One region of the Okeanomitos corallinicola TIOX110 genome, then DNA from elsewhere that is predicted to be linked to it. Evidence: predicted binding sites of a transcription regulator. Region 1 holds the regulator's gene; each other region holds the start of a gene.

Region 1 (10,785 bases):
TGAATATTGGCATTGCGATTAGCTTGTTGCAAAATTTGCATTACCACTTGACTAGCAGCAGTAGGTTTATCTACACGCACTATTCCAGCAGCGATTACCTGACCACGAACTAAAGCCAACTTACCTAAACGTAAATCACGGTAAGATTGATAATATTTTTCTAACCTTGCTACTTCCTGCTCTAAATATGTTTGTTGTTTTTCCAATTCTTTTAAGCGAGATTCCCTAGTAGCAATTACTTTTTCCCTTTGTTTAATTTCTAAATTTCGATTTTGAATTAATTTATCCAAATTAGCAATTTTTTGATCACGCTGCTCAATCACTTTTTGACGATTAGCCAATTCCTGATCACGTTTTTCAATCGCCGTCTTAGCTTCATCTATAGCTTTTTTAGCCTCTGCATACAACCGCTGACGTTCCTTTGCTAATTCTGCAACTGCGGTTTGTAATTCTTGCCGTTGATTATATAAACTTTGCAATTCTGATGTAGACTTTCTGTACTGAATCACCACTTCACCCAATCTACTTTGAGTATCTTTTAATTGAGCTTGGGTTTTAGATTGCTGACTGATAGTACGGTTAAGTTGGGCTTGTGTAATTCTTTGTTTAGCATTAGCAGCTTGCAAAGACTGATTAATTTTTTGTAAATCTTGCTGTGCTTGAGCTTGTTCTTTCCTTGACTCCGTTAACTGATTCTCTACCTGATTTTTTTGGTCTTCTGCAATTTTTAACTGTTCTCGTTTATCTATCAGGTCTTTTTGAATATCTTCCAACTCAAACACCCCTTTTCGCAACCCTTCATCAGCCGCAAATAGAATTGCTAAAGTAGAAGCAGAAATGATCCCACCCGTAAAAATTGTTACTAATACCGCTGTTTTTTTCGGACGCAGATTGAAGAGTGAGAGGCGTGCTTTACCCACCCGTGTGCCGATGCGATCGCCCACGGTGGCAATTACGCCTCCCAAAATTAGAATTGCTGCTATCAGGATGTACCCAGTGGCCATCTTCAACTACCACCAAAAAGCTTCCAGATACAGCCTACTACTTTCAACCATAGTCTGTGGGGGAAAGAAGATTGGCAAAAGTAGAAATTAGTCAATTTTGAAATATTCCTCCAAGTATGAGTGTTTTTTCTACAACTAAAATTTGTGTCAACTTATCCCCCAGCAGATTTTAAGTAAACTGTCTACTCAAGGTAACAGGTTTATGCACAGTAATCTTTTTCTTGTGAATAGAAATCATCTTTTTCTCGCGTAAATCCCCTAATAACCTAGTCACAGTTACACGGGTAGAACCAATAGCTTCTGCGATCGCTTGATGAGACAATTTCAAATCAATAGTAATACCATCAGCACAAGGGACACCAAAATCACGGCAGAGAATCAACAGAAAACTGACTAACCTAGAACCCATATCTCGGTGAGCCAAAGTTTCAATCATCATCTCCGTTTGTAGAATCCGCGAAGACAAACCCCGCAGCATCAACATCGCCAATTCTGGATTTTCCTTGAGTGCTTGCTCAACTTGTTCAATTGGTGCAGAAAGTAATTCAACCGCAGTAAAGGCCACGGCATGATAGAATCTATCTGACTTATTTCCCGTCAGTAACGACAACACACCAAAAACACTATTTTCCCGTAACAGTGCTACCGTTATTTCTTCCCCTGCTTCATATACCCTGGAGAGTTTCACCGCACCCTTGAGAAGAAAATAAACTCGCTCGGCGGGATCGCCGGGAAAAAAGATCGTTTTGTTGCGTTCAAACGTCTCCACAACTGGTGGAAAAGCTCCAGTCGCCATCTGACGAAAAACATTTGCTAGGGCTTTATCTTGTGTCACGATCATCTCCCTTCCCCTACCCAATGCCGGAAAAACAAAAACTGATTACCTAAGAATACACCTGAAAAATCTAGAAAGCACCGTCAACCTTTCTGTCTTTTCCTATACTCAAATCTATGAATTTATATAGTTCTGTTGATTATGATACCTAATTGTTGTGATTTTGAGCTATAAATTATTAATTAATTGTTTCACAAACACAAGTAACTGGGTTTTTTGTTCAAAAATTTGCACGATCTTCACAACTTCTTAAACAATTAACTGCAATTTTGATCCTCTTCACACCCCCAAAATTAGATTTTTGCCAAATCTCATCCCCAACCAAGTCAAAAAAGACTCAGATTCTAGTATTGTTAAGTATGCTCCTAGTGATTGATCACATTGACAATTTTTATGCTGAATCTGTCTGGAAAAAACGCCTTAGTTACTGGTATTGCTAACAACCGTTCCATTGCTTGGGGTATTGCCCAACAACTACACCAAGCTGGTGCTAACCTGGGTATCACCTATCTGCCAGATGACAAGGGCAAATTTGAAAAAAAAGTAGCTGAATTAGTAGAACCCCTCAAACCTAGTCTTTTCCTACCTTGTAACGTTGAAAATGACGAGCAAATTCAAGCTACCTTTGAAACTGTAAAGCAGCAATGGGGTAAGTTAGACATCCTCATTCACTGTTTAGCTTTTGCCAATAGAGAAGATCTAACCGGCGATTTTAGCAACACTTCCCGTGCTGGTTTTAATAAAGCTTTAGAAGTTAGCACATACTCACTTGTGCAGTTAAGCGGTGCTGCCAAGCCTTTAATGACAGAAGGTGGTAGTATTGTTACTCTTTCCTATTTAGGCGCAGTTCGAGCTATCCCCAATTACAACATTATGGGTGTAGCTAAGGCAGGATTAGAAGCTAGTGTCCGTTACTTAGCCGCAGAACTCGGACCCCAAAATATTCGCGTTAATGGCATTTCCGCTGGTCCCATCCGGACTTTAGCATCTTCAGCCGTAGGCGGAATCTTAGATATGATTCACCATGTGGAAAAGGTCGCTCCTTTACGTCGCACTGTTACACAATTAGAAGTAGGCAACACCGCCGCATTTTTATGTAGTGATTTATCTAGTGGTATTACTGGGCAAATTCTCTATGTAGATTCTGGCTATGAAATGATGGGAATGTAACAAGATGTGACAGGTGACAGGTGACAGGTGACAGTAAAAAAGTAAGGGTGAATAAAAAACCCAATCACCAATCACCAATCACCAATAAATAATAACTAATGACTAATGACTAATCAACGCATTGCTACAGTTAAACGCACAACTGGGGAAACAGAAGTACAAGTCACTATTAACCTTGATGGGACAGGGATCTGTAAATCTGACACAGGAATTCCCTTTTTAGACCACATGATCCATCAAATTTCCTCCCACGGTTTGTTTGATTTAGATATTCAAGCCAAAGGTGACTGGGAAATTGATGATCACCACACAAATGAAGATGTTGGTATTACCTTGGGTCAAGCTTTACACCAAGCACTAGGACACAAAAAAGGTATTGTCCGTTTTGGTCACTTTGTTGCACCCCTTGATGAATCTTTAATTCAAGTCGCTTTAGATTTTTCTGGTCGGCCTCATCTCAGTTATGGTTTAGATATTCCTACTCAAAGAGTGGGAAATTATGATACTCAATTAGTGAGAGAATTTTTTGTAGCTGTGGTCAATCATAGTCAAATGACCTTACACATTCGCCAATTAGATGGTATTAACTCCCATCATATTATTGAAGCCACTTTCAAAGCTTTTGCTAGAGCTATGCGGATGGCTACGGAAATCGATCCACGTCGTGCTGAAACTATTCCTAGTTCTAAGGGTGTATTATAAATTACTATAAATATTGCTCAAATATTATTCTCTGACGGATAATTGACAGATTAACTTTCTTATGTCTATTATCGTGCTACTGTTTACCCTGTAGTCATTCACACCCTGTAGATTCTTGGTAGTTTAACCACAATGAATCCTGTTACAGATACTCCTGATCCTCAATTAAATCCTATAGATCAACCACCGATAGTCCTCACATCTGAGTTGAGAAAAGTCTATCGCACTGGTTTTTGGCTGAATCAACAAGTTATATCACTTAAAAGCTGTTCTCTACAAGTTTATCCTGGAGAAACTTTTGGTTTACTAGGTCCCAATGGTGCTGGTAAAACTACTTTGTTAAAATTACTACTAGGAATTATTCGCCCTTCTGCGGGGAGAGGATTATTGTTAGGAAAACCATTGGGCGATCGCTCAGTGAAACAGCGTATCGGTTATTTGCCAGAAAATCCCTATCTGTATGACTATCTCACAGGTTGGGAATTCTTAGAATTTGCTGCTGGTTTATTTCAAATTCCTACCAAAATACAACGTCAGCGTATTCCTGAATTATTAGAACTGGTGGGTTTATCTCAAACTGATGCTCGTAAAAAATTGATGCGACGTTATTCTAAAGGGATGCTACAACGGGTTGGTATGGCTCAGGCATTAATTAATGATCCAGACCTGGTATTTTTGGATGAACCAATGTCAGGACTTGATCCATTGGGACGTTACCAAATGCGGGAAATTATCCTTTCCCTGAAAAAACAAGGAAAAACTATCTTTTTCAATAGTCATGTTTTAAGTGAAGTAGAACAGATTTGCGATCGCGTGGCAATTTTAGCCAAAGGAGAATTAATTTGTAGTGGTTCTCTCAACGAACTATTAGGTACAGAAAATACATATCATGTTAAAGGTGAAGGTGGAGATGCAGAAGTTCTGAAAAAAAGAATAGCTGATCTACAATTTGACGCTGATGGTACTTGGCATGGTATTTTACAAGAAGATTACTACGATTTCCTTTCCAGCCTCCGATTGATGGGGGGGAAAATTATCACTATTAATTTTTCCCATCGTTCTCTAGAAGAATTCTTTATTGAACAGATCCAAAATCAAACTTCTTCGCAGTAATTTTGTCAGATTAAATCCAGCCTTTATTGTAAATTTGATTTGAAAAACTTGTTATTTTCATAAGTTCAATATTCAGCCTAAAGTGACTATCTGATTCATGAATTCTCCCCGCCTACAAACATTTGAATATTTTAGAAAGGGCAGCATTTATGGGATAAATATAAAGTGGTACGTGAGAAATATTAATAACAACTAACACCAACAAAAACCTTACTAAATCATAGTACCAATTATTACCAATAATAAATGTTGATGCTTAACTATTGACTAATTATCTAAAAATTGCTCTAATCATTAACAAATCATTGATGACATCCGCATCAGCTTTAAAATTACTTCACTAAAAAACACGTAGTCCTAATCAAATTATATCCGGACAATAACAATTACTGAAGAAGATAACATTGTCGGGGGAACTCCAATAATTAAGTATAGTCAACGTTGAAATGATTAGACATTACTTTACAGTGCTTACTCTCAAATTCTCAGGTAAATATGCTTAATATAAATTTGTGGAAACTCCTAACTCACACATCAACATCTGTGGTTTTACTTACCACAGTCAATCTTGCTTTACCAGTCGTTAGCCTAGCACAACAGCAAAGATCATCCACCTCAAACATATCTACAGATTACCTGTTAGGTGGTGGCGATCGCATTCGTGTCAATGTATTTGAAGTACCTGAATATACAGGTGAATATCAAGTTCCTCCCGGCGGAGCAATTAACCTGCCTTTAATTGGTAGTGTTTCTGTTTTAGGGTTAACCACCGAGCAAGCATCTGATGAAATAGCCAGAAGATACGCTCGCTTTCTCAAACGTCCCCTGATTTCAGTTAACCTGTTATCCCCACGTCCCATTAACATATTTGTAGCTGGAGAAGTGACACGGCCAGGAGCTTATACTCTCAGCTTACAGGGAACAGGTGGCGATAACCCTGGTTTACAATATCCCACAGTATTAGCAGCACTCAGCACAGCCGAAGGAGTAACACTAGCCGCAGATGTTACCAAAGTGCAGTTACGTCGTAAAACTGGACGTTCAGGGGAACAAGTTATCAGTCTCAACTTAAAAGAAATTACTCAAACAGGCAGAATTCCCCTAGATATCACACTCAGGGATGGAGACACCATAGTTGTACCCACAGCCACAGAATTAAATGTTGCTGAAGCGCGCAATTTATTTGCAGCTAACTATGCAGCTAGTCAAACAGCACCCCGGACAGTAGCCATTACCGGTCAAGTTTATCGCCCTGGTTCTTATCTGGTAACACCAGGAAGTGCAACTCTCCAGGCAGGTGCTGTTAATCCTGAAACAACAGGTAGCGGCTTACCAACTGTTATGCGAGCTATCCAACTAGCTGGGGGAATTACATCAGAAGCAGATGTTCGGAATATTAAAATTCGCCGTCCGACTAGAATTAACACACAACAAACTATAACTCTCAATCTGTGGGAGTTACTGCAAACAGGAGACCTAGATCAAGATGTTGTGTTGCAGGATGGAGATACTATTATTGTTCCCATGGCGACTGAAATTAACGCCGCAGAAGCCACTGCATTAGCTAATACTACGTTATCACCTGCAACCATTAAAGTTGGGGTCGTGGGAGAAGTTAAAAAACCTGGCTTAACAGAGCTACAACCCAATAGCACTTTAAATCAGGCTTTATTGGCGGCTGGTGGTTTTAATGATGCAAGAGCAAGTAGTGGAGCAGTAGATTTAATTCGCCTCAATCCCAATGGTACTGTTACTAAACGAATAGTTAAAATAGATTTCTCTAAGGAAATTAATGACGAAACTAATCCCATTCTCCGCAACAATGACGTTGTTGTAGTTAACCGTTCTGGTATTGCTAAGACTGGAGATACGGTCGGTACTGTAGCTGGTCCATTGGGTCTGATATTTAACGTTCTCAGATTCTTTGGACTCTAAACAAGGATATTGTAAAAATGGGATGATAACACATCCCAAAATTTGCTTAATGAGAAATAAGTGTTTTCCGCCTGCTACAGCAGGCTTATTTTGTATACTATAGCAGCAGTCAATTATCAACAGTAAGATCCTTCTCTTTTAGGTTTTGTATAAATTTAAATTATAGAAGAATTGAAATAGTTGAGTAGTTTAAAACTTATAAACTTTCTCCTTTATATTTTCTTAATAATTAATTGAGAATTATTTTTATTTATCAACGATATTGCAATACTTTCAGCGATCTGCTATGATTTAGTAGAATTTGTATTTTGCCTAACTCTGTCTATTTCTAAACAGGCATTGATAACTGCAAATTAAAAGTCTTTACCCCGTAAGTATTTCAGAACTCGTAAACCTGAACATCTGCAAAAAATTTGAGCAAATTAGCAAGATTTCCTGACCAGAGAATTACAAATATTTGATGCTGTTATTTGCGGGTTAGAAATCGGGGGGTTGACAAATCAGACATTTTATGTGATGTAGCCTGGATTAGTAAAAAGAATAAATGGGAAGTCACAATATTAACGATTGTCTATTTTCAGTGAATGAGAAAGAGAAAAGCGATCGCCTACATCTGTCATATGGATATTTACGATATAATCTGCTTAAAAATTTAGGAATAGTTTATGAATACAGGAGAGATCCGCCAACAAATTCAAGAATATATTGATCAGCTGTCACCAGAAAGATGATTAGTGGCTGTTGATTTTTTAGCGTATTTGGTAGATCGAGAAGATAATGATGCCACGGAAGAGTTATTGAAGACTCAAGGTTTTAAAGAAGATTTGGCCAAGGCGAAAAAGAATGTTGAGGAAGGAAAGGTAATTTTTGTTGAGCAACTTAAACGAAAATATTAATTATGCTGTTGTTATTGGTAATCATTTAGATTGCTCAAACTATTTCCAAACTTAAAACATCTGCGGACATATCCGCAACTAATCGCATAATCTTCAACCATTGACTACCAAGTAAAACTTCTGTAATTTCCTCACCACCGTAAACCGGAATTTCCAACTCTCTTCCGTCAATGCGTACCTTTCCTAAATAAATTCTAAAAGTTTTGATTCCCTGCGCTGTTTTTAGTGGTCTTTCCCGCAAAAAACGCCAACCTAACGCTTCTAAATCTTGGGAATTAACAGCAAGTAGTTCTGTAAAACCAGTATCTAACATAGCGATTACTGATAATTCTAAACCATCAGCAGTAATTAAATCAATTTCAAAAAAAAGCTCCCCATCACTACCAAAACTACCTAGAATCATATCTTCCCAGCTACACCCGTTTCATTAATCACAAAAATAAATGGTATAGCATTTGGATGTTTTTGCAAACACATTTGAGTCACAACTTCTTCATTTTGATCAATAAAATAATCCCCAGTTTCTGAATCAACTGCCATAAACCAGTTATAATGATTTTTAATCAACTCTGGCTGCAATCTTTCAAAAATAACTCTACAGCGTTGATGATGATTTTCTAAATTATCTCTATAAAGATGTTTCTGATCTTCTGTCCACTGAATTTCAGGAAATAATCTACCCCGATGTACTTTTTGATGAGATTGAATTTCTAGCATATTTTATACCTCCTAGATATTTATATTATAAATTATCCAACTGTATCAAGAAGTGGAAACACCCAAGCAAGTTGAGAAAGTGAAAAAAGCGAAAAGAGGAAATATTGATTAACAAAATGTAGTGGTTTAGCATTAGCATTGCTAAACCTACATTCTTAATTATGAATTACAAATTACTTCCCCGGTTTCACAACCAACACAGAACAATGAACTTCTTCCATTACCTGTGTGCTAACAGAACCTAAAACTATTTTTTTCATTCCCGTTAACCCACGACTACCAACTACCACTAAGTCAGCTTGATGAATATTAGCTAGACGAATAATTTCATCAGCAGGATCACCTGCGACTAATTCTATTTCACTTTTAACAGGTAATTTTTCCTGGTAAGATTGCAACTGCTTTTCTACTTGAAAATAAGAGAAGTTAGATGAATCTGGATGAGGACAATCAGCGGGTAATTCTATTTTTGAGTCTGGTGTCGGAAATACATGACATAGTACCACTTTGGTGTTTGATGATAAGACCAAATCTCCTAAAGTTTTAACTACTTTTTCAGTAATTTCCGAGCCATCCAAAGCTACTAAAATAGTTTTTAACACCGCTTTTGTCTCCTCAAGAGTAGACTGATAGAAAAATTCTAACAAAATGTTAAGAAAATACTCACATTTTCTTTCTGTTTCATCAGTTTAGCTAGGCTTATTTAACACATGAAAGTGTCGGCACGCTCCAGTTTAATGTTAACCAAAAAAGATTGATAGGGAGGCGTTGTTAACGACTCCTTCAATTAATTTACTAGAGGACTTATGGTTTCAAACCGTTAAAATGTCTCAAGTGTAAGTGTCAGTTTGTTGAAACCAAAATCTAAAATGAAAAGCCATTAATTAGTATTTGTCAATCACATTCACGAGAAAAATAAAGCATTCTAAATTACTCTTCTTCTTGAACTCTTCTACAGACTGAATCAGCATGGGAAGGTAAACCCTCAGCTTGAGCTAGAGAGTCAATTGCACCAGCTACTTTTTGCAGTGCTGTGGGTGAGTATTGGATAATACTAGAGTGTTTCAAGAAGGTTTCCACGCCTAAAGCGGAAGCATAGCGTGCTGCACCAGATGTAGGTAAGGTATGGTTGGGTCCGGCTAAGTAGTCACCTACTGCTTCTGGTGTCGAATAACCCAAGAAAATCGCTCCGGCATGACGAATTTCAGAAATTAAAGCCCAAGGATCTTTAACTTCTAATTCTAGGTGTTCGGGAGCAAATTCATTAGATAATTCTGCTGCTGCTTCTAGAGATTCAACTACGACTATTAAGCCATAATGGGCGATCGCCTTTTCTGTGTCTATTCGTCGCGGATGATCTACCAGTTGTTTTTCTACAGCTACTTGGACTTTTTTGGCTAACCCAGCGTCAGTTGTAATCAAAATAGCTGCTGCCATTGGATCATGCTCCGCTTGGGCTAATAAGTCCGTAGCCACATGAACGGGGTTGGCTGTTTCATCGGCAATAATTAGCACTTCGCTAGGACCTGCCAAGGAATCAATACCCACTGTGCCGTAGACTAGTTTTTTAGCCAAGGTGACATAAATGTTACCTGGTCCGCTAATCACATTCACTTTCGGAATTGTTTCTGTGCCATAGGCTAAAGCTGCAATCGCCTGAGCGCCACCTATGCGATAAATTTCTTCTATTCCTGCTTCTTGGGCAGCTACTAAAACGGCTGGATTAACTGCTTTTCCACCTCTTACCGGTGTTACCATCACGATCCGAGGTACACCTGCTACTTTAGCTGGTATAGCGTTCATTAATACTGTACTGGGGTAGGAAGCTCGTCCTCCTGGTACGTATAAACCTGCCCGATCTACAGGTGTATAACGTTTACCCAATACTACTTCGTCATCACCAAAGTGTACCCAGCTTTTTGGGACTCGCTGGCGATGGAATGCTTCAATTTGACGACAGGCCAGTTGAATGGCTGCCAACAAATCTTTAGGTACTTGCTGATAAGCTGCATCCAGTTCTGAGCCTGTCACTCTGAGTTCTTCTGGTTGCAAGGTTTGTTGATCAAATTCGGCTGTGTAGTGCAGTACAGCTTTGTCGCCTTGGCGCTTAACTGCTTGTAACACTTCTCGCACCGTTGCTTCTTTGTGCAGCACTTGTTGATCATGGGTGCGTTCGCAGATACGTTGTAGTTCGGCTCTAACGTCTGCCTGCTGAGTAATAATTCGCAGCATGGAGTAAAGACAATGCCAAAATTATAATATTTCGCTTTACTAAACTTACTCAAATCTGCCTAAAAATATGAAGTTAGCTTCCTGTTTACAGCAGAATTCAGGAGTCAGGAGTCAGGGGTGAAACTAGCTTGGTGTCTAGGTTTCAATTTTGATTCTGTACCTCATTGATTTGCAATCTGGT
Region 2 (10,785 bases), 120 kb from region 1:
TGGTGGTAAACGTTCTCCTGATGTTGCTTGGATAGCTAATGAACGTTGGGAATCTTTAAGCATTGAAGAACAAGAAAAATTCCCTAAAATTTGTCCTGATTTTGTTATAGAATTACGCTCTCGTACTGATTCTTTAACTCAATTACAGGAAAAAATGCAGGAATATCTGAATAGTGGTTTAAGGTTAGGTTGGTTAATTGATCCACAAAATCAACAAGTAGAAATTTATCGTCAAAATCAATCTGTAGAAATAATATTATTACCAACAAATTTATTTGGAGAAGATGTTTTACCTGGATTTATTTTAGAATTACCTGTTTTCAATAATTAACAATAGCAATTCTATTAATCACCTATTTTGTAATGCGATTGAGCAAAAACAGTGAAACTACAAGCCCTGCAAAATGCGCTGAGATTGTATTGGTATTAGCCTGAACTACTAGCATATCTAATCCGCTGATAATCCGAGTAGGGTCAAACAATTGAGTAGTTACGGCTTGTGGAGATATTGACCTGGCTACCAGTGTACCTACTATCGCTTGCGCTCCCAAAAGTGTCACCAGTATTCCTGCTAAATTTATCCATAGTCCCATTCTTAATATTTGCACTGTTTCCAGCTTCCGGGGACGATTGCTAGGGTTAGAGGAATCTAATTGTTTGCCAATTCTGGTGTAACGATAGGCTAAGTAAATACCGACACCTAAAACAACTATGCCACAAATGGCTAAAAATACACCGAATCCCGTGCCTGGGTTGTTGTTGGGACTACCTGATCTTTGACTAAATATGGCAAATAATAAGACAATTATCCCGGAAATTACACCTAGTACAAGTTGAATCCAAAAACTAATCCAACCAGCTAGACGAAACTTTTGGGCGATCGCTCGAATATTAGAGGATGGGGTTTCGGAGTTTTGTGTCATTAGATTAAAAATTAAAGATATAGATAATTGTTAATGGGTAATGGTGAAAAATACAATTGATTACCAAGTCACCAGTCACCAGTCACCTGTTCCCTTAACTTCCAGAATAATTGATAATGAATAAGTTAGATCAAGTCAAACTGTAATAATTAATTATGGATACTGCTATTGTGCCGTCTACTTTCCTACTCACTTTATTGTTATCAGTAGGACTATTTTTCTTTATTCGCGCTTCTACTAAAGACCGCATCGAAAAAGCTCAGTTGGTTTCTGAACAAGATGAGACTACCTTGATGACTCAACTCAAGGATTATTTTCGCTCCCGTGCCTATCGTGTGACATCTATAGATCAAGATAAAAATATAGTTACTTTTGAAGGTCTTGTCAGACCTAGCTGGTTTTTAGCTATCTTTTTGACTTTTTTAGCTGCTGTTGGTTTTGCTTGTTTGTCTTTGGTTTTAGCTCAGGTATTTGATAGTCAAAGTCCACTTTTTCTATCTTTGGTACTGCTGTCACCATTAAGTGGTATATTTTATTGGCGCAAATCTGGAAGACTTGAGCAAGTGTCACTCAAAATGGAATCTGTCCAAAATGAGCAGCACTCCTCAAGTATAATTACTGTTGTTGCCCATAGAGATGAACTTGCTGAGTTACAAAGGGCATTACAGTTAAAGATGTTGGATTAAACCTTGGCGGCCATTCCAAGGTGAATAGAATTACATCCTGATGCTTTAAGCTAATTACTTCTGACTGACTTTTGAGGAAACAGAGCAGTAGGGAGGAGGCAAAACAAATCCTTATTTTGACAGTTTTGCTGACTATTTTCTGGAGTCGTCAACATAATCTAAATCCTTTGATAGATAATATTGATGATTTCCGATAAGTATAGTTACAGCAATAACTGTATTCATGTGCTTGATTTTGTTGCTACTCCCTGCTGTATGAGCAGAATAGATATCTTGCTCTTGTGGCTTTTTCCTGACCAAGAATTGATACTCTAATTTGGGTAAGCATGACTGGCATTTCAGTTCAAAACTAAAAAAAAATTGAATTTTTGGATAAACTGATCAATTTTGCCAGTTAATTAATGTCAGAGTCAGAAGTAATGAGTAGGATTCAATGCGTGAGAAACCATTGTCTAGATGCTAACGACTAGCTACAGCCACTAATTCTTGTCCAGCAACAGGAGTTTCCAACACTCTCAAGCTGGGGAATAAGAAGTGATTTTCTTCTACGTATTGAGCGCCAAACAGACCTTTTTCCGCCCAGAAATAACGGTCTGTGGTGTGTTCGTTCCGTTTTACAAGTAGCAATGCAGGTGGCAAGATACCTTCAGCTTGAATGAATTTTCTCGCTGCTGTCACAGGTTTATCTTCGCCGCTTTCGATGCTATATTGAGGCACGTGTTCCAGGATGCGTCGCCCTTCCTGACGACGACGACTTTTCCGTTTACGTCTCCTTGCCAACCTATTGTCCTCCTCTTTCAAGCTATCAGATTGTAGTTATAGCTACAAAACCCGTCGTAATTATATACGTTATATTTTAAAAAATCAATGGTTTTTAATGTTTTGATACAACTACAGTTTTCCTTTGGAAGTTGAGAAAAATTTTTATAGCTAAGTGGTGATAAAAGTAGATTAAAAATAACTAAGTATTTGGTTGTGAAAAACGGTGGTGATGAAAAGGTAAGCAAGAAGAGGTGGTGAGAAATGTTGCTTTTTTTCCACACTTTTGCTTGTTTGTGCCTTAGTTTTTCTGAGAGTAAAATTATAGTTAATTATCCATAATCAAGTAATAATGAGAGAATATAGTTAAACTAAAAAGGCGATCGCCAAAAACACAGCAAGTTTTCTATTTGTCCCTGCTAAGTCATAATTTTGAGCAAGAGCTAAACAATGTTAATGTCTGCCAGTTCTGATTTCATTGCTCTGTGTCGAGAGCAAATATCCCTACTAACCCAAGGACTGGGAGCGTCTTTGAGTATTGTGTACTTAACACAAGAATTAGGAGAAACGTCCACAGGCCAAGCACAACTAATTCCTGTGGTTGTCTACCCAGAAACAGCAGCATTACAGCAGGGAGAAAAACTTACGCAGGCTAAAGCAGTTCAACAAATAGAACTAGAATCTAATCACCTTTTGTCATTACCAGCACAGCCGGGAAAATTATTGACTGCTGCCTCAAAATCTTTCACTTCACCTTCAGAGTCTAGAAATACAGATCAAGCAGCTACCCCCAATTCAGAAAATGAATATGTTGTCAGTGCTAATCAAATAGTTTTACCTCTAATTTATGAAGGGGTAATGATGGGTTTATTGGTAACGGGAAGAGAAGATAGACCTTGGAATGAAAGTGAAGAGAGTCAAATTCAGCGCATAGCTAAAACCCTGGCCATCGCCTCTATTTTAGATCAACGTCAGGTATGGTTAGAGCAACAGTTACATCAACAGCAAATTCTCCAAGAACAACAACGAGATTTATTAGATAATCTTTTACATCAGTTCCGTAATCCTTTAACAGCTATTCGTACCTTTGGTAAACTACTTTTAAAAAGATTACTGACCACAGATCCTAATCGGGAAGTAGCCATCAGCATAGTTAGAGAAAGCGATCGCCTCAATGAATTACTACAACAATTTGATCAAGTCATCGCCTTAACTAATGCAGATTTAGAACCCATACCCCTAACAGCATCCAATGTAGTAGAAGCATCTTTGCAAACAGCAACCAAAGCACCTTTATTATTACCAGGAACTGGGGAAGAAGTCACAAATTGCCATTTAAAAGATTTATTAGCACCATTATTAATATCTGCTCAAGCTATTGCCCAAGAAAGAAATTTAGAATTAATTGCCGATATTCCAGCAGATTTACCCTTAGTAAAAGCTAATATTAAAGCCATCCAAGAAGTTTTAAATAACATCATTGATAATGCTTTGAAATATACTCCCACTGGTGGTAAAATTTTTATTCAAACTGGATATCAAAAAGCGAACTTCCAAGGCATAGCCATTAGCGATACAGGCCCTGGTATACCGCCAGAAGATTTAGAACATTTAGGAGAAAGGCATTACCGGGGTGTACAAGCACAAACAGAAATTCCCGGTACAGGATTAGGAATTGCGATCGCCAAACAACTGATCGCACAAATGCAGGGAGAAATTGAAGTTTTCAGCCCTGCATTTAATTCCAATCTTACTTCCCTAAAACAACCAGGAACTACAGTCATGATTTGGTTAAAAATTGGTAATGGGTAATCGGTAACAATCTTTATTCACCCCCTCACCTCCTGAATTCTGTTGTATTTTGTCCTCTGGTTACATACTTAGGGCTTGCTGAATAAATCTCAAAACATTACAGGTAAACGATTTTAGCGATTTTGACTTTCAAAAAATGCAAGCTTTGATGAGGTGAGAACTGAAAAACCTTGCATTTAATTCCTGCTTCAAGGAAAAATAGTTCCCATCCAACTCTTGAAACTGTCACCTGTCTCCACGACAAGACTTTATCAGCAAACCCTACTTAATTGTGAAATTGATGGTACTCTGTTTTTGCACAAACGCCTTTATCACTATCACAATACAATCTATGACACTCAACTTATATTTACTACGACATGGTGAAACCACCTTTAGTCAAAACGGTAATTTCTGTGGTAAAACTGATGCAGATTTAACACCAGCAGGACTGCAAATGACAGAGAGTTTTGCTGCGGTTTATGTTAGTCCTATGAAACGCACCATTGCCACTGCCAAGCCATTTTGTGATGTTGTTGGTGTCGAGATGCAGGTACGGGAAGGACTCAGAGAAGGTAGTTACGGTGAATGGTAAACCAAGAGTAAATCCTTTGTGCAAGAGAATTACACAGAAAACTATATGAAATGGTTGTCAGAACCAGCTTGGAATGCACCACTAGGTGGAGAAACGGCGGTAGAAATTGCTAACCGCTCTATGCCTGTAATTACTGAAATTATAGATAAACACTCTGAAGGTAATGTTTTAGTAGTTTCTCATAAAGCCACAATTCGGATTATGCTTTGTAGTTTACTAGGAATTGATTTGGGATGCTATCGCTATCGGGTAAATATTTTGGTGGCATCAGTCAGTATGGTTAAATTTGACGTTAATGATCCTTTGTTAGAAATATTAGGCGAACTGCTTGCAGCAGCGCTTCGCTATCGCTACCACATACCCGATCATATTCGTTCTCGTCCAGGAACTTAGAGATATAGAGAGGGGGAGAGGGGGAGATGGGGGAGAATATTAACTTCTGCCTTCTGCCTTCTGCCTCCTGAACTCCTGACTCCTTTCCTTGATATTCTATTGCAAAGAAACTAACAGATTTTGATTAATAGTCATTTCTAAATCTGTGTTAGGTTCAATCGCAATTAAATCTACACTACTCTTACCAAAGAAAAGACCAATTAAAGCCCCAATACCAGCACCACCAAGAACTTCCTCAGTGGCAATAGCGCGATCGCCTGTCACCGCAGATATAGCCGCAGCCGCACTTGCACCCAACACAGTATTCTTAATAATTGAACCTGTGCTACTTCCTTTTCTCACAGTTTCCACCTTAGTAATCACACCAGAAGAAGCACTCAAATTATATTCTTGGCCATTAGTCAAAACTAACTTTTGTGCCATAAACTGAGAACCACCTTGAGCCGGTCTGAGTTCACCAATTACCTGACTACCAGCAGGAATTACCACAGTACCATCTTGGGTAATTACATTTTGGGAAGTTGTCAAAGTTAAAGGTGCAGTTTCCTCCTTTGTCACCAGAATTTTCTGTGCTTGTTCATACTTCACCGGAATTACAGTTCCTTGAGGAATAGTTACAGTAGTAATTGGTGGTGGAGTAGTTTGCAATGCAACGATATAGGGTGAATTAATAGCCGCCACTTGATTAGTGCTAACCAACGCTTGATAAATAAACGCCGCTACCTGCGCTCTAGTAGCAGTCACAGTAGGATTGAGAAACTTAACATTAGGATAATTAACTACAATTGCCCTCTCAGTAGCCGCAGCGATAGGAGTCCGTGCATAGCCAGAAATATTAAAAGAGTCATTGTAATATTGCAAAGTGGTTTCAGTATTGCTCATCGGAGCATATTCCAAGCCATTAGCCAAAGAAACTAAAACCTGCTCACGGGGGATATTTTGATTAGGTCTAAAAACATTCCCAGGATATCCCGACAAGAAACCGATAGAATAGGCTTGTCTAATTGCACCATAAGCCCAATAACTACTAGCTACATCATTAAAATTAACAGGCTGACGTTGTGCAGACTTACTAAAAGCCTTATTAATCATCGCCGCAAATTGGGCGCGTGTCACCGGTTCTTCAGGACGAAATGTACCATCAGGAAACCCAGCAATTACACCCCGTTGAGATAATTGTTGAATAAATTGTGATGCCCAATAATTAGATGAAACATCAGAAAAATTGGTTTGTGCCAAAGATGGCGCAGGTGTCATTAAAGGTGCTATACTACCAGCAGAGACAGTTAAAGCCATCAATAAAGCTGTCTTAGATTGTAAACGATTTAAAGTAAACATTGATTTTACTCCTGTAAAAATTATTTGTTTTTCTAGTTAACTCTTCTGTTATCTACATAGACAATTTTGACATCAAACAGTTCCTGTTTTTACTACCTTTTGTAAATAGTTTTATAGTCAGCATTCATCAGTCAGCAGTTAGTAGTCGGGAAAAAGCAGAAAAACTAATATACATACCCGTTTGATTAAATAGGTAAGGGTAAAGCAATGCTAAACCCTTACAAATCTAGATTTTTTGTAATCTTGCGAAAATCAATTTCCCCACCGTGTTTAGTAGCAAAAAAATATATTCCCAACTTCTTGCAGAAATCGGGAATATGAAAAATAAAATAAAAACTCTCAAACCTATCACCCACCCTAAATCTAGTAACGAGACAGTACCAAATTTGACTGTAAAGTGATGTCTAAATCTTCTTCTGGACGCAAAACGAAGACATCAGCTTGTTTTTTTCTTAACAGCACACTTGCTAAAGCACCGGCAGCAGCACCACCAATGGGTTCTAAGGTTTCAATTTTCTTGTTACCTGTTAACAGTGAAATTACTGTAGCAGCACCCGCACCTATTGCCGCATCAGTTAATATCCGTCCAGTATCAGTACCTTGAGAAATTCTTTCGGTTTCAGAAATGGTACGAGAGTTAGCAAAAATTTGTTGTCTTCTACCAGAAGTAAAGACTAATTCTCTAGCTACAAAACGTACACCTTGTTTATTGTCGTTGTTGTAATAACCATTATCTACATTAACTGGTTGCAATTCACCAATAATTTCAGTTCCGCGAGGAATTAAAACATTTCTGTTGTTGTCTATGATGTCGTTAGCTATTCTTAATGTCAGAGGCGTAGTTTCCCCTGGTTGCACAATTACCTTTTCCTTTTCGTAGGTGACAGGTAAGGTAACATTGGCTGGAATTGTTACAGAACGAGATTGATTAAGATTAAATTGTGCTTGAGCAGGAGCAAAGGTAAATAAAGGTGTAACTGTAGCTGTAGTAATGGCCATTGCCATCAATGCAGCAGTGCTAGATTTCCAACGTATAATACTATTCATTATGAAATTTCCAATGATTGTGATAGATATGATGACGTGGACTAAGCAGGATAGTTTCTCTCAGTTATCAGGTTTAGCATTGCTAAACCCTTAGATGAACCTCTACCAATAATCTGTATTTTTGAGGATTACCCAAATGAGTGAAACATCTGTTCAAGTTCCTATCAATACTATTGTTCCTATGCTGACTGCAATTAGCGATACCTCCAGTAAGCTGCGCTAACACCAATGGGAGAAATTCAAAACTCTAGAAACTAATTTTGTGACTCAGTATGGTGTAGAGGTATGGGAAGAAGTATTTAACTTTCGTCTCAAACCAGCTTTAGATAAAGATTTTGACAAATGTAACAAGGGAATTAAATCAGTAAAAACCGTGGGTTAGTTTAACCGATAATTTTTCCCAAACAAAAACCCGCCCAAAGGCGGGTTAAAAGTTAGAGGTTAAATAAAATACCTATTCAACAAATTCATCATTCAAATTAGAACTTGAAGGTAGTACGCAGAGTACCAACGTAAATAGTATCGTTGCTGTTATCATGTTCTGGATTGAAGATTACCAACAAACCAGGAGTGATCATGATGTTGTCGGTTAGTCTCATTTTGTACAGACCTTCTAAGTGGTAAGAAGTGTCAGAATCTTCTGTTGCAGTACCATTAGCACCTGTAACTTTAGGTGGTTGACCAAAAATCAGACCCAATGTATTACCTTCTCTACCCAAGTCTCTTACCGCTAAAGTAGCAGCCCAGTAGAACAAGTCTGCATCTGAGTCACTGACTTCACTTTGAGCGTTAGTGTAACCAGCCCAACCACCAACAGCTATTCTAGAGCTAGGTTGGAAAGAAGCTTGTACACCGTAGTTGTCAGATGTGGTAGCAACGTTACCAAACGGTCTACGAGCATTGAGACCACCTGTGCTGTTGGTAAGGTCTACAAAGCCACCGCGCTCATAACTACGAGCATAGGTGAAACCAATATTGAAAGCTTTGCTGGGTTTGAATTCTAACTGACCAAAAATGGTACTGCTACCATCAAAAATCCCGTTCTTCTGATCAGGATCATTGGGGTTATCAGGTGCTAAATAAGCTGCACTTAATGTAAATGCACCTTTAGGATTCAATTGTACAGTTACACCAGCGCCACCATTACCTTGACGATAGATGGGGCTGAAACGTCCGTAACGAGAGATAGCACCTGTACCACTACTCTTGAAATCAGGGTTAAAGGAGTTGATGTTTTCGTACATTTCCGCACCAGCAGCATCAACCTTGACACGGATTTTTTCACCAAAGTTAAAGGCGTAGTTGATTTTATCAAATTCAATGTTGTTGCCAGTTTCTTCAGCAAAGCCCAACCGGGTCATTCTTGTACCAGTAACGTCGTTGTTTTGGATGAAGTTACCAGCACTCATTCGCATCTGCAAAGTGTCTGAACCTGTGAAGCTACTTTCTAAGCTTAAACGTACACGGTCAGAAAAGGTTGTGTTTGATTCTAAATCACCACCACCAGCAACCTGATCACCAAATACTTGATCAAGCGAGAAAATAGCTTCCCCTTTCAACTTGGTAGTGGTGGAAAACTGATTAGCTTCTAACTCAGCGGTACGAGCTTCTAAAGCATCTACACGACCACGAAGAGTAGCTAATTCAGCAGAAAATTCTTCTTGTAAACGCTGTAAGGTAGCTAAATCTTGCTTACTTACCATGTCAGCGGTTGCTGTAGCGATTAATTCGTTAACACGGTCTAAACAAGCATTCAAACCAGCAGCAAATTCATAACGGGTTAAGGCACGATTACCACGGTATGTACCGTTGGGATAACCTGCAATACAACCGTAACGTTCAACTAAGGACTGTAATGCTTGAAACGCCCAGTCTGTGGGTTGTACGTCGGAAAACTGAGAAACAGATGTTACTTGGCCTATATTATCTGTCTGTTGGGATAACTGAGCAACGCTGGTTACTGATTCTTGAACTTCGTTAGCTAAAGCACTGTTAGCAGACAGTAAAGTTGCTGCAATTACAGGACTAACTTTCAGAACATTCCAAAATTGTTTTGTCATGCTTTTTCTCTCACACACACTTAATAAATCCATGTTTATGATAAACTTCCTTCCCTGGAAGGGGAATTTACACATAAAATTCTTAGTAATCAATATACATTATTTATCCCTGATTGCACAAGTCCCATATTAATTTTCAGTATTAAATTTTAGTTAACTTAGTCGGTAAATTTAGGACAATACTACGTTTATGGCGTAATATTTTTCCTTCAGATTCAAATCTTTGTAGTAATCTTGTCACTGTGACTCTCGTTGTGTTCAATACTTCTGAGATATCTTGATGCGTGATATTTAAATCTACCAATTTACCATGTTCTATATCACGCCCAAATTTCTCACTTAACCACAGTAAAAAATGCCACAATTTTAATGAAGTTGGTTTTTGATGCAAAATGCTTAAAAGTTCTTCCCCTTGTTGGATGTGAGATAACAGTGCCTTGATATCTTCATGCCAAAGATCGGGAGGTATAATTCTTGCCTCAACGCTTGTCAAACATTGGATTTGATAGGGTTGTACTTTTGACAAAGCGTAGCCAACTACATCTCCTACACCCCAATAACCTAGTGTGGTAAATGTTCCTTCTTCGTTCCAAGTTAAGGTGCGAACTATACCCCGATCAATTCGCCATAATACATCATTTCTTACGGGAATTACTGACCTAGCGGTGAACAATTGTTGAGCCAATTGTTTGTTGTCAGTAGGTTTGAGCGTCTGAATTGTAGAAAAGGTCATATTTGCTTAGATAGGAAGGTAATTTTGATGGTTATTCAAATTATTCAAATTATTCAAAATTAATATTTGAAGTCTATCTATTAGAAATATTAATGATTTTTTATGATGATGGAAATTTAAGGAATTTTGTGCATTATAATACTGAAAGTTTAAGGTTAGGTAAGCTTTTAGTGAAATATATGTTATTTAGGAAATAGGTAAGACAGAACAATAACTAACCAATGCCTAATGATTAAGTAAGTTGGTGCAAAAAAAACAAGGTATGTTACAAAATGTAAAAATGCCTAAAAACCTCTTCCCTACTGCCTTCTGCCTTGCCCTAACGATCAATATTCGTGCCTACCTACTTAACGTTGACCTGTAACAATGTATGCTACTCTCTGACCAATATTAGTAGCGTGATCTGCCATTCTTTCTAAACATCGAATAGCTAGTGTTAACAGCAAAATTGGCTCGATGA
Region 3 (10,785 bases), 850 kb from region 1:
ATCAATTTGACCATCAAAAGCTGTCGCGTTAAATAACTCACTCTGAGATAGATTCAGTGTAAGTAAATTTGTACTGCCCTGATTTAAAAATAGATCTGCACCAATCTCTGTTCTGATTATAGTTGCAGCTGCATCCAAGCTCTCAAACCTGGCATCTCCTTTGATGTTGCCAGTGATATCTAAAGTCACACTTTCAAGTGTACCCAGAGCAGAATTAAATTTTTGAATGCTGAGTACTGTATCATAGAAATCGGTGGAAGCGAAATCTCCAGAATTAGCACTATAGCTAATAGAAGCTGCATTTGCAGTTCCACCGGTAACAACAATTCCGGCTAGGGTAGTGGCAGCTGCTAAAGCGCCAAAAAGTTTAGAGTTCATTGTGTATATGGCTAAAATTACTTTTACTGATCACATTTAACTCTAAAATCATAATTAATACTTTCGTGAAAATACTTGATTTAGTCTAAATTTTAAATAATTTAGATAATCGTTGCCGTAAAACAAATATATAATATATATATTCTGTTTAAGTAAAATCCCTGATACAATAAGTTCTGACTTTATAAATATTTTTTAGTAGATAAATAACAAAAAAAACTTAAAATCTTTATATATCAAAAGTTACATGATTTTCTAGACTTTCTCTATTTGGTTTTATCAAAAGCACGAATCCAAGCAATTGATGTTTAAAATACAGCTTTGTAATTTTATTATTCACTACTAAAATCATCAAAAAACATAAAGTAATAATAGTAAATTTCCGATACTTACCTAAATGTAACAAATAAATACTTAGTTTAAGTATTATCTACACCAGAAAAAACACTAGCTATAATATGATTATGTCTCTAGATTCCGTTAGTAATTTGAATTCTCATCCGCAAATCCACGAAACTCCTACGTTTATTCTCGTAGATGGACACTCTCTGGCTTTCCGTTCCTATTTTGCCTTTGCTAAGGGTAAAAACGGAGGACTACGTACAAAGGACGGTATTCCTACCAGCGTATGTTTTGGTTTTCTTAAATGTCTCTTAGAAGTAATGAAAACAGAACAACCCCAAGCAATGGCCGTAGCGTTTGATTTGGGTTTACCTACTTTTCGTCACGAAGCGGATGATACCTATAAAGCGGGTCGAGCAGAAACACCAGAAGATTTTATTCCTGATATAGAGAATTTACAAGATTTACTGAGAGCTTTAAATTTACCTATTTTTACATCACCTGGTTATGAAGCGGATGATGTTTTAGGAACTTTAGCCCAAAAAGCCTCTACTGCTGGTTATGGGGTGAAGATTTTATCAGGGGATAGAGATTTATTCCAACTCATTAATGCTGAAAAAAATATTACAGTTTTAAATTTTAGTCCAGAAGCTTTAAAACGTTCTGCAAATAGTATCACTGAATTTCACGCAGAACAAGTTCAAGAAAAATTAGGCGTTTTACCCACACAAATTGTAGATTATAAAGCCCTATGTGGTGATACATCAGATAATATTCCTGGAGTTAAAGGAATTGGGGCAAAAACAGCAGTAAAATTATTAAACACCTATAATTCTTTAGAAGGAATATATAAAAATATAGATGAAATAACAGGTGCAAATCAGAAAAAGTTAGTTGCTGGTAAAGATGATGCACTACATTCTCAATACTTAGCACAGATAGTTGTAGATGTACCCTTAGAAGTTAACTTAGAAGATTGTCAATTAACAGGGTTTGATCATAATCTTTTAATTCCGATTTTAGAGAAATTAGAATTTAATAAATTCATAGAACAAATCAACAAATTACAAGAAAAGTTTGGTGGAGAAGTTTCAGAAACAAAACCAGCAGAAATCAATAAAATTGAATCAGAAGATGATGATGAGTTATGGTTTTTTAGTGCTGAAGATACAGCAAATGCTGAGAAACAAAATGATTCATCAATTCAGATATCTATTATTAACACCGCAGATAAATTACAAGAATTAGTTAGTATTCTCCAAAAACATACTAACCCAGAAAAACCCGTTGCTTGGGATACGGAAACTACAGATTTAGATCCCAGAGATGCAGATTTAGTAGGAATTGGTTGTTGTTGGGGAACAGGAGAAAATGAAGCTGCTTATATTCCCGTTGGCCATAAAAACGGCAATAATTTACAACTAGATGTTGTGTTATCAGCATTACGTCAAATTTTAGAAAGTGCAGATTATCCGAAAACATTTCAAAATGCTAAATTTGACCGATTGATTTTTAAAAATCAAGGAATTAACTTAGCTGGTGTAGTATTTGATCCCATGTTAGCAAGTTATTTGCTAAATCCAGATAATACCCATAATTTAAGCGATTTATCTTTAAGATATTTGGGTTTACAATTAACAGAATATAATCAAATAGTTCCCAAAGCTGGAAAAAAAGAACCACAGAAAAATATTTCTGATATTGATATCAATACCGTAGGTTATTATTGTGGCAATCAAGTTTATGCGACATTTCAATTAGTTCTGAAATTACAGGAAGAATTAAATCAAATACCAGAATTAGCTAAATTATTAGTAGAAGTAGAACAACCTCTAGAAGCGGTTTTAGCAGAAATTGAATATACAGGAGTAAGAATTAACTCCGCTTATTTACAAGAATTATCCCAGCAATTAGAAACAGAATTAGCGAAATTAGAAATACAAGCTACTGAAATTGCTGGTGAAAAGTTTAATCTAGGTTCTCCTAAACAACTTAGTTATATTTTATTTGAAAAACTGGGTTTAAGTACCAAGCATTCCCGGAAAATTCAAACAGGTTATTCTACCGATGCTGCAACTTTAGAAAAACTCCAAGAAGTTGATGAGACTGGTTTTGTTGATTTAATTATTGAAAATAGAACATTATCAAAATTAAAATCTACCTATGTAGATGCTTTACCTGCATTGGTACATCCCAAAACTCAGAGAATACATACTAATTTTAACCAAACTGCAACTGCAACCGGTCGGTTATCTTCTTCTAATCCCAATTTACAAAATATTCCCATTCGGACAGCTTTTAGTCGTCAAATTAGAAAAGCATTTTTACCTGAGTCTGGTTGGTTAATGGTTGCTGCGGACTATTCACAAATTGAGTTAAGAATTTTAGCACATTTGAGTCAAGAACCTGTATTAATTTCAGCTTATCAAAATAATGAAGATATTCATACAGTCACAGCAAAGTTAGTGTTTGAAAAAGATGAAGTAACATCAGAAGAAAGACGTTTTGCGAAAACAATTAATTTTGGTGTCATTTATGGGATGGGGTCGTTAAAATTTTCCCGCTCTACAGGTGTAGATAAAAATACTGCAAATGAATTTATTAAAAAGTTTAACCAAAGATATCCGCTAGTGTTTGCATATTTAGAAACTGTTAAAAAACAAGCTATTTGTCAGGGATATGTAGAGACAATTTTGGGAAGAAGACGTTATTTCGAGTTTACTACTAGAAGCTTACAGAATTTAAAAGGTAGTAGTTTAGAAGATATTGATTTGAGTAAGTTAAAAAATTTGGGTGCTTATGATGCGGGGTTATTGCGTTCTGCTGCTAATGCACCAATTCAAGGTTCAAGTGCAGATATTATTAAAATAGCGATGGTACGATTACATGAAGTTTTAAAAAAATATCAAGCACGGTTGTTGTTACAAGTACATGATGAATTAGTGTTTGAAGTTCCTCCCCAAGAATGGGAAGAATTACAAATAGAAATTAAGTCAGAGATGGAAAATGCGGTGAGTTTAAGTGTACCTTTAGTTGTTGATGTACGTGCGGGTGATAATTGGATGGAAACAAAGTAGCCTTTCGGTAATAGGTGACACAAATCAGTATTATTATGACAAGACACAAAGTTACATTTTTTGAACAAAGGTTGAAGAATTTACGTGGTGCTTGTACAATATGCTCAGGTATGAAAGTAGTAATTGAACAAACTGTTAAATGTCGTTGTTGAATTATTTCCACAAACACAGTTGATTTCACATTAGGCTACTACATAATCTCTAGACTTGTCGTCTAAAAATAATTGGGGTGTAGTATGGTCGAGAACTTATCAGTTTCATTGTGTTGTCAAACATGGGTGGAGACAGAAAATCATGTAAATAGACAATATTTACAGGCTATGGAACGCTTATTAATAGTGGTGCAAGAGCTTTCCCTAGCGCGTAGTTTAGAAAGAATTATGGAAATTGTGCGAGTAGCAGCCAGAGAATTAACCGCATCAGATGGTGCGAGTTTTGTACTCCGCGATAATGGTTACTGTTACTATGCTGATGAGGATGCTATTGCTCCCCTTTGGAAAGGCCAAAGATTTCCGATGAATATTTGCATTGGTGGTTGGGCAATGCTTAACCAAAAACCTGCAATTATTGCAAATGTGAGTATTGATGAGCGTGTTCCTCATGTTGCTTATAAACCGACTTTTGTTAAAAGTATGGTGATGGTTCCTATCCGCACTCAAGAACCAATAGGAGCAATTGGTACTTATTGGGCAACTCACCATCAACCAACTGTAGAGGAAGTCAAAGTTTTGCAAGCATTAGCAGATGTGACATCTGTGGCTATGGAAAATGTTGAAGTTTATGCTGAATTAGAACAACGAGTCAAAAATAGGACTATTGCTTTAGAAAGAGAAATTGAAGAAAGAAAAGTTGCTGAAGCTGAAGTGCGCCGTCTTTCTTTAACTGATGAGTTAACAGGTTTATACAATCGGCGTGGTTTTTTTGTAATTGCCGAACAACAATTAAAATTAGCCAAACGAACTCAAATTTCTACCTATTTAATGTTTATTGATTTGGATGGACTCAAACAAATAAATGATAAATTAGGGCATGAAATGGGTGATATAGCCATAGTTACAGCTGCGAATTTAATGAAACAAACTTTCCGTCAATCTGATACTTTGGGAAGATTAGGGGGTGATGAGTTTGTAGTGTTATTACAAGGCGATAACCCAAGTTTAGAGGTTATTATCGAACGATTCAAATACTCTATTGATGAATATAATCGCTCAAGTAATCAAAGTTTTGAAGTATCTATGAGTATAGGAGTTGTGAATTATGATTATAACCAACCAGTATCTTTAGACCATTTAATTACTATAGCAGATGAATTGATGTACCAACAAAAACGTGCTAAGAAAAAGAAAGAGGTTGTTTGATTTAACAGAAGGAAACAACCTCAGATAGTATGATATTTTTTATATTTTTTGCCTGATATTTTCTTAACCGAAATAACTAGGCTCATTTCCTGGTTGCCATTTAATATTACAACCAACGCTTGCTTGTTGTTCAGTTATAACTGGTTGATTATGTAAAACTGCTTCAATCGCTGCACGCAAATCTTTCCCAGTTACAGGTTCATTATTACTAGGACGACTATCATCTAATTGTCCTCGATAAACTAGGTTTCTATCACTATCAAATAGGAAGAAATCAGGTGTACAAGCTGCGGTATAAGCTTTTGCTATTTCTTGGGTTTCGTCGTAGCATAAAGGAAATTTAAAATCTAGTTCAGTCACCATTTCTTTTAATGATTCTGGTGCATCATTGGGGTAGTTTTGAGCGTCATTTGCACTAATTCCAATAATTGCTAAATCACTATTAAAGTAGTCGTTTCCTAACTTTGATAATTCTTGTTGGATATGTTTAACAAATGGACAATGACGACAGATAAACATTATCAGTAATGCTTTTTTGGTTGCAAAAGTAGCGAGTGATATTTTTTTTCCAGATACTACTTCTGGTAGATGAAAATCTGGTGCTTTAGTGCCTATTGCTAACATAGTGGAAGCTGTTAAAACCATAATTCCCCCGATAATAATAATTTTGAAAAAGTTTGGCTAGATGCTTTTACTTTAGCGTAAATACTACTTGAGAATTTGCTGTAAAAGTTTTTTGTGAGGAGTCAGGTGTTCAAAGATATTACTGATACTGCTGACAGCGTTCTAAATAAAGTTGAGAAACCTTATCTCCTAGTTTATGATGTAAACAATCTTGAACTAGAAATGGTATGTATGCAATAGTTGGTAATACTTGTTAACAGGGAAAAATTAAAAAAATTAAACTGTTTTAAAGATTAAAAATAGTAAAAATATTAAAAAGTAGATGAATCCCTGTAAAAAATCAAAATTTCAGCAGCACGAATAAAGCATTCGAGAATGTCACAAAATACCAAAAATAATCTACCATTTGATTCTTAACTTTTGCCCAATATCACCATTTATCCTTATCTATGGTGAGACTAGAATCGCTACTAGATAAGCGGGATTGACTGATTGCATTGGTATTACTTTCAGCCGAAGAATATCCTAGTACATTCAACATCATAATACTAGCTGCGGCTAAAACGTAGCGTCTACCCAAACTTACTCCATACCTTCTTTGTAAAAAATTTTCTTGTAGAGCGTTAAATTTGTATCGGTTCATCTACTACCTCATTTGTTGTTCTAGCTTTCTGTTAAGTTAGACGCTGATGATGTATCAGATGTTCACTATCGCATATAGTAGTACATAAAGAGCAGGTGGTTACAGTTTTGGTAACGGGGTTTTATCTCTAGATAATTAATTTTTTATTTTCAGTATTTATTTTGGCTAAAAAGCAGGTTTCTGTGGTAACAATATCTAATTTACAGGTACAGTCCACCAAGCGAGGGAATATGGTTGCGTTGGTTGATTTACTTGTTGTTGAAACTGGACGCGAATTTTATATTTACCAGTAATGGGAACGGGACAGAAAATATGCTCTATATTATCAATTTTACTCACAGAAGCACAGGTAGCTGTTTCTGTTTTTAACCCATCTTCTTTAATTAGATAAAGGTCTAAATTATTTAATCCTTGATCTTGAAAAGATTCATCTATATCATATTGTTGGTTTTGGTTTTTATCATTTAATTTTACTAATCTATCCCAAGTTAAAGTAATGGCTACAAAACTGTTTTGTTGCAATGGTTTTTCTAAACTATATTCTAGAGTAGAATTAACATTTATTTGGTTATAATCCCAACCAATGGGAGGGATCTTTGTTTTAGGTTGCCATTGACCAAACATAAATTGTTGATAGGCGCGATAGGCGTTTAAATGTCCAGTTCCCATTTGTGGATCTAGGGGAATTTGAGGAGATTTATAAGCGTCGGAAGCGAACCAATTACGATTTTGTTTGTCTATTAAATTTTTGGTCATTCCTAACGATAAACCATTACCATTATCTTGAATTTTCTCGGCTGAATTTAATAATACAGCTTTCATAACTTGATGATTTCTGGCAGCCGTAGTCCAATTTTGCTGTTTAATTTTTAACTGTCTATCTGCAAATTCTTGTAATAATGCGATGGTTGCTGTCAGGTGAGGTGCGGCAAAACTTGAACCTGTAACTTTATTCAGTTTACCATCAGGATTGAGTACAGGAATGTTAGTACCAGGAGCAATGATGCTAACTGATCTGCGTCCACCAAGATTAAATTCTTTACCTGCTAGGCGATCGCCTACTCCTTGATTATTTCCTGCTAAATTAGAAACATGAACTTTATTAAAAATTCCCTCTCTTGGGGATGAAAAAGCAACGTTAATTCCGTTAAAATTATCTGTAGGAATGGGAATCCCACCTTTACCTTGATTACCTGCGATCGCATAAACAACATTATGCACCCGACTTGACCAGTCAATACACAAAGTTAGTAAAGCTTGACCATCTAACACTGCATCTGGCCTGGGATCACGGTTTAAAGGTTCACCAAAACTAAAATTAATAGCGCGAACATCACCACCATTTTGTAATGCTATGTGTTGTGCAGATAAACATTCTTCTTGTTGACCCATATTTTTCGTAGATCCAATAGCAGAAGAATATAGTCTTGCATTTGGTGCAACTCCAGTCCAAGCTTTATCTTGACTAATCATCACCGCTGCTACATTGTAAGCATGAGGATCAACACCACTATTTGATGTAGCCTTTATAGTACCTGAAAACACTGCCATGGGAGAAATAGCACGGTTTTTAGAGACGGTCTTATCTAAGCCAAACATCCCAGGACGACCAATTTCTACCTGACCAATGGCAATTTTGCGACCAGTTAAATTGTAAGGTGGTTGATGTAATTTCAGCACATCAATACCATTACTTCCTAAAGGACTACTAAACTGCATAGATGCCAATACAGGCACAGTTAAACAGGAAACACTCAAACCGCAGATAATCCAGATTTTTTTCATGGTCAGTTATCAGGTGACTGGTGATAGGTAACAGGTGACAGGTGACAGAAAATAATTAGTTACCAATCACCAATTTCCAATTTCCAAAAAGTCCATATTTTGTTACAATCCTTACAGACGAAAAAGCTTAAAAACCCACTAGCCATGACCCAAAACCCATCTAAAAAGCCTATAGTTATTGCTCCATCCATCTTATCAGCAGATTTTAGTCGTCTAGGTGACGATATTCGCGCTGTAGATAAAGCGGGAGCAGATTGGATTCACGTTGATGTAATGGACGGACGTTTTGTACCTAATATTACAATAGGTCCTCTGGTTGTGGAGGCAATTCGTCCAGTGACAACCAAACCTCTGGATGTCCATTTAATGATCGTAGAACCAGAGAAATATGTAGAAGGGTTTGCTAAGGCTGGTGCGGATATTATTTCTGTACACGCTGAACATAACGCTTCACCCCACTTACACCGGACTTTGGGACAAATCAAAGAACTCGGTAAAAAAGCTGGTGTTGTACTCAACCCCGGTACACCTTTAGAATTAATTGAATATTCCCTAGAACTTTGTGATCTAGTGCTGATTATGAGCGTTAACCCCGGTTTCGGTGGTCAAAGCTTTATTCCTGGTGTAGTTCCCAAAATTCGCAAACTGCGTCAAATGTGTGATGAACGCGGTTTAGATCCTTGGATTGAAGTAGATGGCGGCCTGAAAGCTAATAACACCTGGCAAGTTTTGGAAGCCGGTGCTAATGCCATTGTAGCTGGTTCTGCTGTGTTTAATGCTCCTGATTATGCGGAAGCAATTACCAATATTCGTAACAGCAAACGTCCCAATAAAGAATTAGCGGCTGTGTAATTGCATAGTGTTAATTAAATAATACTTAAATCCTCGATTTCTTTGGGAAGTCGGGGGTTTATTTTATTAACTATGGAAAATGAATTTTCCGAGTTTGAGAAACAGTTAATATATAAATAGCTCTGTAATTCTGTAACTTTTAACTTTTATGAATATAGTTACTGCTAAACGTTTCACCATCGCTGAATATCATCGTCTAACGGAACTCGGCTTTTTTAGAGAAGATGAACGAGTTGAATTAATTAAAGGTGAGATAATTGAAATGGCTGCAAAAGGTAAATCACATTCAACTTTCAATAGGCGACTAATCAGAGAGTTAACACAATTAATAGGTAATCATGCAACCTTACAAAATCAAGATCCTATATCTATACCTCCAAACAGTCAACCAGAACCGGATTTAGCAATTCTCCGTAATCGTGCTGATGACTATTTCATAGATCATCCCACACCGTCTGACATTTTACTATTAGTTGAAATTTCTGATTCTACTTTGAAATATGACCAAGAAGTGAAATTACCTTTATATGCAGAATCGGGTATTTCTGATTATTGGATTTTTAATTTAATTAATAATATTTTAGAGTGTTACAGTGAGCCTTATCAAGATTCTCAAGGTAATTTTGATTATCGTCGTAAGTTGATTTTATTACCTCATGAGTCTGTGAAGTTGCCACATTTCCCTAATTTAGTTTTGGATTTGTCTAAGGTATTTCCTGGCTGATATTATAGATATATTTACACTTGATCAGGTGGTGAGAGTGAAAGTTAGGTAGTAGCGATCGCCAATTGCACAACCAAAACGATCAACATTAGATCCCCGACTTCTGTAATAAATTGATAATTTATTGACAAGTTTAAAAAAGAAGCCGGGGATTTAGTTATTGTAGAGTTAACATCACATACATTGCTATAATAATTTATACACAACAGTATGATTTAAGAATAATGTCATTATTTACTAAATTATTATACCTCAACCTAAATTCAGTTAATAAACCACTTGAAAATTTTTTTACTGAAATAGTTGTTTGTTTTTTTCAACATAATCAAACTATTCTGATTAACTGGTTAAAATATCACTCAATTATTAATGATGAAACTTATTCTGAAATAGAAATTTCACCTCAAAAAAAATATGCAAGACTACCAAATCAAAATGAAGATAGTATAATTGATATACAAGTTAAGTTATCAAATGAAATATATACAGATGTAATATTTATTGAGTCTAAAATAGGGGCTAAAGATGGAAATAATAATTTAAAAAAATATGCTGAGATTTTGAGTGATTTACCAAATTTCAGACATCGAATTTTAATTTATATCACTCGTGACTATGATCCAAAAGAAGAAATTAAGACTTTTGCATCAAAATCACCACAAGTAAGTTTTTATGAATTGAGATGGCACGAATTTTATGATTTTTTAAATAATCATGAAGAAGATAGTTTAAAACAAGAGATATTAAAGTTTATGGAGGATAATCAAATGTTTCAAAGGAAGATATTCTCGGAGATTGATATACTATCAATGCTATTTGATAGAATTTTTGATAAAAATAAAAATATTATAGACATGACTCTCAATGATGAAATTAAAGATGAATTTGTGAAAAATTTTGGCTATGGTAATCTAGAAAAACCAATGTTTTCAAAATGGAAGAATGATGGTTTATTTACAATCACAAAACAATTTACAGATTGGAAATTTAGATATTTTTTAG

The links. Region 1 encodes NtcA, which controls nitrogen genes in cyanobacteria. Its sites were predicted from a motif close to TNTGTANNNNNNNNTACANA; they were not measured.
Region 2: a site for NtcA is predicted at 2,419-2,438, ahead of WJM97_RS11365 (DUF3155 domain-containing protein). Genes of this name have one in related genera too.
Region 3: a site for NtcA is predicted at 8,306-8,325, ahead of rpe (ribulose-phosphate 3-epimerase). Genes of this name have one in related genera too.

The regions. Positions count from the first base shown of each region.
Region 1 is NZ_CP150886.1:2,744,266-2,755,050, forward strand. Features, by position in the region: gene WJM97_RS11890 (DUF3084 domain-containing protein) at 1-1,004, opposite strand, end outside; gene ntcA (global nitrogen regulator NtcA) at 1,174-1,845, opposite strand; gene fabI (enoyl-ACP reductase FabI) at 2,233-3,009, shown strand; gene hisB (imidazoleglycerol-phosphate dehydratase HisB) at 3,115-3,711, shown strand; gene WJM97_RS11910 (ABC transporter ATP-binding protein) at 3,844-4,824, shown strand; gene WJM97_RS11915 (SLBB domain-containing protein) at 5,320-6,759, shown strand; gene WJM97_RS11920 (hypothetical protein) at 7,494-7,655, shown strand; gene WJM97_RS11925 (aspartyl protease) at 7,690-8,058, opposite strand; gene WJM97_RS11930 (hypothetical protein) at 8,055-8,372, opposite strand; gene WJM97_RS11935 (universal stress protein) at 8,546-8,974, opposite strand; gene hisD (histidinol dehydrogenase) at 9,303-10,604, opposite strand.
Region 2 is NZ_CP150886.1:2,620,407-2,631,191, reverse strand. Features, by position in the region: gene WJM97_RS11380 (Uma2 family endonuclease) at 1-331, shown strand, start outside; gene WJM97_RS11375 (DUF3611 family protein) at 354-923, opposite strand; gene WJM97_RS11370 (cofactor assembly of complex C subunit B) at 1,079-1,609, shown strand; gene WJM97_RS11365 (DUF3155 domain-containing protein) at 2,069-2,389, opposite strand; gene WJM97_RS11360 (ATP-binding protein) at 2,819-4,180, shown strand; partial or broken gene WJM97_RS11355 (histidine phosphatase family protein) at 4,512-5,147, shown strand; gene WJM97_RS11350 (S-layer homology domain-containing protein) at 5,244-6,485, opposite strand; gene WJM97_RS11345 (conjugal transfer protein TrbI) at 6,849-7,532, opposite strand; gene WJM97_RS11340 (iron uptake porin) at 8,012-9,592, opposite strand; gene WJM97_RS11335 (Crp/Fnr family transcriptional regulator) at 9,735-10,325, opposite strand; gene phoU (phosphate signaling complex protein PhoU) at 10,673-10,785, opposite strand, start outside.
Region 3 is NZ_CP150886.1:1,890,475-1,901,259, forward strand. Features, by position in the region: gene WJM97_RS08210 (PEP-CTERM sorting domain-containing protein) at 1-378, opposite strand, end outside; gene polA (DNA polymerase I) at 843-3,797, shown strand; gene WJM97_RS08220 (sensor domain-containing diguanylate cyclase) at 4,034-5,155, shown strand; gene WJM97_RS08225 (thioredoxin family protein) at 5,219-5,800, opposite strand; gene WJM97_RS08230 (proteinase inhibitor I4 serpin) at 6,210-6,422, opposite strand; gene WJM97_RS08235 (S8 family serine peptidase) at 6,618-8,207, opposite strand; gene rpe (ribulose-phosphate 3-epimerase) at 8,352-9,059, shown strand; gene WJM97_RS08245 (Uma2 family endonuclease) at 9,208-9,783, shown strand; gene WJM97_RS08250 (PD-(D/E)XK nuclease family protein) at 10,008-10,785, shown strand, end outside.